DNA from 2 places in the Cohnella candida genome. Region 2 is predicted to be linked to the other one. Evidence: riboswitches for the same ligand, from Rfam matches in the RefSeq annotation. Region 2 holds a riboswitch; the other holds the start of a gene.
The links. Region 2 has a riboswitch for cobalamin ahead of EAV92_RS18740 (glutaredoxin family protein). Riboswitches for the same ligand answer to the same signal wherever they lie in the genome.
Positions count from the first base shown of each region.

Region 1: it holds a riboswitch for cobalamin, as region 2 does, so the genes downstream of both, EAV92_RS20135 (S-layer homology domain-containing protein) here and EAV92_RS18740 (glutaredoxin family protein) in region 2, are expected to answer to the same signal.

Region 1 is NZ_CP033433.1:4,354,326-4,357,618, reverse strand. It holds gene EAV92_RS20135 (S-layer homology domain-containing protein) at 1-1,977, opposite strand, end outside; cobalamin riboswitch at 2,213-2,393, opposite strand; gene EAV92_RS20130 (glucosaminidase domain-containing protein) at 2,411-3,151, opposite strand.
Region 2 is NZ_CP033433.1:4,085,691-4,088,983, reverse strand. It holds gene metE (5-methyltetrahydropteroyltriglutamate--homocysteine S-methyltransferase) at 1-1,525, opposite strand, end outside; cobalamin riboswitch at 1,715-1,890, shown strand; gene EAV92_RS18740 (glutaredoxin family protein) at 2,070-2,294, shown strand; gene nrdI (class Ib ribonucleoside-diphosphate reductase assembly flavoprotein NrdI) at 2,291-2,662, shown strand; gene nrdE (class 1b ribonucleoside-diphosphate reductase subunit alpha) at 2,659-3,293, shown strand, end outside.

The DNA.
Region 1 (3,293 bases), 270 kb from region 2:
TTTCACCGGCTCGCCCGGCTTCGGCGCCGTCGGCGTTACGACGACCGGCTCCGGCAGCTTGGTGTTGTCGCCATAGTACACGACCACTTCCTGCCCGTCTTCGAGGAGCAGGCTGTCGATGCCCACGGCCGGCACGATCCAGGACGCGCCGTCCTTCACGGCGTACAACCAGCCGTCATAGCCGCCGAACTTGCCCGCGGCCGTACCGGCGATGCTGGACAAGTATTTGCCGAAAGAAAGTTCTTTTACTTCATAAGAAACGTTTTTCCCTTTCAACAAGTTTTCCACGGCCTCGAGCGCCGTTCCGCCCTGGGCAGCTCCGACAGCGATCGTGCCCTGGTCGCCCTCCACGCGGACGGTCACTTTCTTCACGTAGGAGCCGACTTCGACGGACGTCTGATAGCCGACGTAAGCCGGAAGCGCACCAAGCTTGTAGCCGTTAACCGTCAGCGTTTGGGTGCCGATCGGCAGACCCTTCAACGCGACTTTGCCGTCTTTGTCCGTCACGCCGGTCTGGCCGCCCACTGTTACGCGGGCGCCTTCCGCCGGACTGACGACGGCTTTGCCGGCATCCCAATCGTAAATTTCTTTCTCGACCGTCACCGTGACCGGCTGCCCTTCACGAGGCGCGGCAGGTTCTACTTTAACGGAATGGATCAAGGCCGTGTTATCGCCGTAGTAGACGACGATTTTGTCGCCGCCCTGCGGCACGAACGAAGCGAGGCCCGGCAGGTTCGTCAGCCACTCTCCGCCGCGGCTGACCGCGTACTGCCAGCCGTCGTAGCCGCCGTAAGAACCGTTGGCCGTCGAAGCGATCGACTTCAGGAAGGGTCCGAATTGCGGGTGTTTCTCGATTTCGTAAGGCAGGTTGTTTTTGCGCAGCACTTGGACCAAAGAATCCAATGCCGTGCGGCCGTTCACGTTGCCTTTGGCCAGTTGGTAGCTCGGTCCGTTGACGGTCAGTTCCGCCGTTTGGCCGACGCGGTCTCCCGCGTAGAGGGACGGCAGGCCGTCCTGGTAACGCTGGGCAGCCGTCAGGCCCAGCAGCGCATACAGCGAGGACAGGCCGTCGCTCTTACCGCCCGGGACGTGCGTGAAACTGCCGTCGCTCAAGCGGAATTCCAACAACCGCGCCAGCACGGATTTCCCGTTCTTCACGAAGCGTGCGTCTTGCACCGGGTCGATGCCCAGCGACGTCAGTGCGATAACCACCTGAACGGAGCTCTCGCTCGACTCCGGAGAACCGAAGCCGCCGTTATCCTTCTGAACGCCGGACAGCCAGGTGAGAGCGGCGTCCGTGACGTTTTTGACCTCTTCCTTGTCTTGGTATGGCGCGAGCGCCATCAAAACGATTCCCGTCACGTCGACGTCGCTTTTGCCCGGAACGAGCGACCAGCCGCCGTCCGCGTTGCGGTTGTCCACCAGCCACTTAACCAAGGAGTCGCGCGTCCAGCGGTCATTCAGGCCGGGCTGATAATCCGCGGCGTTCAAGGCGAGAAGCGCGTAAGCCGGCGCGTTCGGGCCTTGAGCCGTCATTTTGTCGAAATTGGCGATTTTGGACAGCAGATTGAGTTTGCTGGCGCCGAACTTGCTCGCGTCTCCGCCGTTCGCGTTCACGGCGAGAGCCGTGCGCGCATAATCGGTAACGAGGCGCAGGCTGCCTGCTGCAACGCTTTTCTCTGCTTGAGCTAAGTATTTCTCCCCGAACGGCTTGCCGCCGCGGGCCAGAGCGAGCGCCACCCAGTCGCTGACCGGGGTTGCTTTGCCGAGCGAGGACTGCAGCGCGGACAGCGCTTCATCCAACTGGGCGCGCGATGGCGCCGCGGCAGGCGTTGCCGTTGCGGCCGCGTCCCCTTCCGCCGCCATGGCGCCCGACCACGCGCTTATCGTCAGGGCGAAAGCCAGCAATCCCGCCGCGATTCCGCGGAGCCAGCCGCGCCGGGCCGTCCCGTTCCCCGTTTTCCGTTCCTTCAACATTCTCCCATTCCTCCTCTTCCCATGAATCGGGCGACCAAACAAAAAGCACCCCCCTGCCGGGGGATGCCGTGTGGATGACCGATCAAGGACGGAGCAGGCCGTAAAAAATCCGTCGCCGCCGCTCCGCTTGCGCTTGCCTGAACCGATCGCGCGGCCGCCGCAGCCCCGAGTTTCTCAAATCGGGTTACGAACATAGACGCGCAGCCACACCTCCCCTATTCCTCGTAGGTTGCCGGGTGTTTGTCGAAAACAGGCAGTTCTCCTGGCTCCAGGATCATCGTCTTCCGGGCCTTCCCATCGCGGATGCGATAGTGGCACGTTCCGGAAGACTCCCCATGGTCAGTGGCGGGACCGCGTCGGATTTGCACCGAACTTCTCTTTTAAACTATGAAAGTACCTGTTTTCCGCCGTATTCATTTGTGATGCCATCTTATCACGCGGGCTCGCCGGTGTCCATACTCGGAGCCGGGTCCGAAGGGCCGGAAGAGAAGGTAGATTTGCCTTCGTCCAACAACCGGAGCACGCGCGCCAATTCACCCCAGGTCACCCTGCGCTCCGGATGCGGCGAAGGTAACGGCAGCCCTCCCCGTTCCCCCAGCCACAGCATGTCGCTTGCGAATGCCGCCTCCGCAGCGCCCCGCCGATCGGCCGTCCTGTGCTCGTCCACCGTTTCCTCCGCTTCTCTCACGACTTCTCCCTCCCCTTCCCACTCCATCATGTTTTTCCAGATCGCCAAAATGTCTTGAGCGTACTTGTGGCCGGGCAGCGCCCATTTGCCGTTCAGGTCCTCCCAGCAAAACACGCTCTCTTCCCGCGCCGCGGCGAGGTCGAACAGCCGTTTCATATGCAGCTCGGTCCTGCGCCGGAGCTCCTCCTCCGTCCATGCCGGATCCGCCGCGCTCCAAATGGCATGGGCGTATGGTTTCCAAGGCGGGCCCTGCGGGTCCTTCTTCCACACCTGCGTATCCAGCATGGCTTGGCAAAACGCGATGTCGCCCCGGATGCCGTAGCGCTCTCCCAGTTCCCGATAATACGCAGCCACGTCTGGCGCGCCGGGATTGCGCCGGGCGGCGTACGCGCGCATCCGTTCGGCGGAACAGAGAGCCGGACCGAACACGGAAACCCTGCCGTTCGGCCGGATGGCCGGATGCTGGCGGAAAACGAGATTGATCATGCCTACCCCTCCCTCTCGGGCGGTTGTCCACCCCTCCCTATCCAGCCTATTCGGGAACGCGGCAATATTTGACCTGGTTTACCAAGCTGTTACAATTAAAAAGACTTATGCCCACAGAAAATAAAGAAGATGTGCATAACTC
Region 2 (3,293 bases):
CCGTGAAAATAAAGCCATCCAAGCTTTCGCCGAAATACTCAACCATATCGTTGCGTTCGTATTCACCGTGGACAAGCACATCGAGGCCGATCTCTTCCTGCCGTTCGATGCACTCTTCGATTTTACCGAAGTTGAATTGCTTGTATTGCTCCTCGGTGATGGCGCCTTTCTTGAATGAAGAGCGGTTCGCCCGGACGTCGGCCGTCTGCGGAAACGAGCCGATCGTCGTCGTCGGCAGTGGCGGCAAATTGAATTTCGCTTTCTGAATCGCTTCCCTCTCCGCAAAGGCGAGAAGCCTCCTGAAATCCGCTTCCGTGAGCGCCGTCGCTCTTGCCTGCACCGCTTCATCGTTCGTAAACCGCGGCCCGCTGAACAGCTTTTCGTTCTCCGTGTATAACGGTGAAGCATGAGGATCGGCATGCTCTGCGATCGCTTTGAGCTCCGACAGCTCCCGCAGTTTCTCCTCCGCGAAAGCCAGGAACCTTTTTTTCTCCGCAGGCAGCTTCTTTTCATGCGCCAGCGTGTAAGGCACATGGAGCAGCGAGCAGGACGGGCCGATCATGATCTGCTGCGCATGCCCGCCGATTTCGCGAATCAGGCCAAGGGTGCGTGGATAGTCGTTTTTCCAGATGTTTTTGCCGTTGATGACGCCCGCGAACAGCACTTTACCGTCCGGGAATCCGTACTGACGCACAAGATCCAAAGACCGTTTGCCTTCTACGAAATCGAGGCCGATGCCATCGAACGGAAGTGCTTGCAGGGTCGGATAAACGTCGCGAACGTCTCCGAAATACGTTTGCGCGAGAACTTTGACGTTCCCTTTGGCGGATAGAATCCTGGAATAGAGCTTCGAGAAAAGCGCGATATCCTCCGTAGTCAAATCCGTGACCAATGCCGGCTCATCCAGTTGGAGCCACGCCGCGCCAAGCGCGTTCAATTTGTCCAGCACGGCCGAATAGGCATCCGCAACATGGTCGGCGAAGTCCTCGGCCTTTTTGGCGCCCGTGTATTTCGCAAGCTTAAGCAGCGTGAAAGCTCCGATCAGGACGGGTTTGGTTGCGATGCCCAGCCGCTTTGCCTCCGCATACTCGTCGAACAGCTTTGTTCCCTCAAGCCGGATATCCGCGGTATCCTCGATCTCCGGCTCCATGTAGTGGTAGTTCGTGTTGAACCATTTTTTCATGGCTAAAGCTTTCACGTCGCCTTGTTTACCTTGATAGCCTCGCGCCATCGCGAAGTAAGTTTCCAACGGGCCAAGGCCGAGCGCGCGGTATCGCTTCGGAATGACGTTGAACAAGCTGGCCGTGTCGAGCAGTCCGTCGTAATACGAGAAATCGTTGGATGGAATCCAATCGATGCCGCTCTCCTGTTGCAGCTTCCAATGGGCCGCTCTCAGCGTTGCGCCAATACGTTGCAATTCCTCCGCCGCGATCTCGCCTTTGAAAAACTTTTCGGACGCAAATTTAAGCTCTCTTAATGCCCCGACTCGGGGGTAACCGATAACCGAAGTCTTCAACGCCAACACTCCTTGGTTCCATGTTGACCCCATTATAGGGGGAAGAATTCGCCATCGAAAAACACTTAAAAACTATATACAGCCATAGAAATTTCCTATGGGCGATCAATATCTTGAGTCGAACGCCTCATAATCCAATGTTTACATACTGTATCTTGGAATGGCCGCGGAGGTGTGCTACAATCAGAACATTCCAATTGAATAGAGTTCCGGACAGGTACTACTTCGGTAGTTTAATAGGGAAGCTAGTGCGATTCTAGCGCTGTCCCCGCAACTGTAACGCTGACGAACGTTCGAATCCACTGTGCCAGGCATGGGAAGGGAACGGGAGAAAGAAGCGTAGCCAGGAGACCTGCCTTTTTCGGAACGATGTTTGCATTTCTCCGGGGGCTGGGAAATCGAACGATAACCATCAGGATTCCTTCTCCCGGCCTTTCCAGCAGATGAGCATCGCTGCTTGCCGGAGTCGATTCATGTTTATCGTTTGCGGCACCCTCGGAGACGAGGGTGCTTTTTATATTCATCATCAATTGAAATCCGGAGGAGAAGCGCTATGAAACTTTACACGAGAACGGTATGTCCGAAATGCATGTGGATCAAGTCCGAAATCGCCCGGTCGGGCCTGGCAGTCGAGATCATCAACATCGATCATGACGAGGCATCCCGCGAAAGGCTTATGGAAGCCGGAGTCATGAGCGTGCCCGTGATGGAAGCGGGCGGCGAATTCATTGTCGATCCGACCGAGATGGTGAAGCAATTGGAGAGCTTGAGCGTATGATCGCCTTCGCAAGCCGCACCGGGAACATTCGCTATATCGTTTCCCGGTTGCAGCTGCCCGCGGTCGAGATCGAAGAAGGACGTACGCTTTCGGAACCGTATTTGTTATTCACTTATACGGATGGTCTGGGAGAAGTCCCGCAACAGGTAAAGAGGTTCATGGAGCGAAACGGCCGGTATTGCCGTGGAGTGATCGTGAGCGGCAACAGCAATTTCGGCCACCAGGTGTTCGGAGGAGCCGGCGATGCCATCGCGCGCCAATGGCAAGTCCCGCTCGTGCGGAAGATCGACATGCGGGGCTTTGCCGATGACTACGAGGCCATCCAGCATTATTACGAGCAATGTTTCCGGAAGGAGCCAGTCCGATGAAATCCTATTTGAAGCTGAACAACGAGGTGCTGAACCAATACAGCCGAACGGGCAAGCTGGATCTCGCCAAGGATAAAGAAGCGACGCGCAAGTACTTTTTGGACCACGTCAACGCGAAGCTGCGTTATTTCATCGACACGCAAGAGAAAATCCGGTATCTCGTAGACGAAGGCTATTACGAGTCCGCTTTTTTGGAAATGTACGAAACGTCGTTCATCGAGCGGCTTTATGAGAAGGCATACGCCTATAAATTTCGCTTTCCCTCTTTCATGAGCGCGAGCAAATTCTACGAAAGTTATTCGATGAAAAGCAGGGACGGCCAAGAATTCCTTGAAAAATACGAGGACCGCATCGTCATCATCGCGTTGTATCTGGCGCAAGGGGATGCGCAGCTGGCGGAACGTGCGGTAGAGGCCATGATGTCGGCCTACCAGCCGGCGACGCCTACCGCGCTGAACAGCGGCAAGAAAGCCCGCGGGGAGCTGGTCAGCTGCTTCAAACTGACGATGGACGATTCGATGCGCAGCATTGCCGAGAACATCGGGTATTGCTTGGAACTGTCGCGCTTAGGCGGCGGCGTCGGGGTCAACGCAACCGACCTCAGGCCGCTGGGCGATCCGATCAAAGGCAT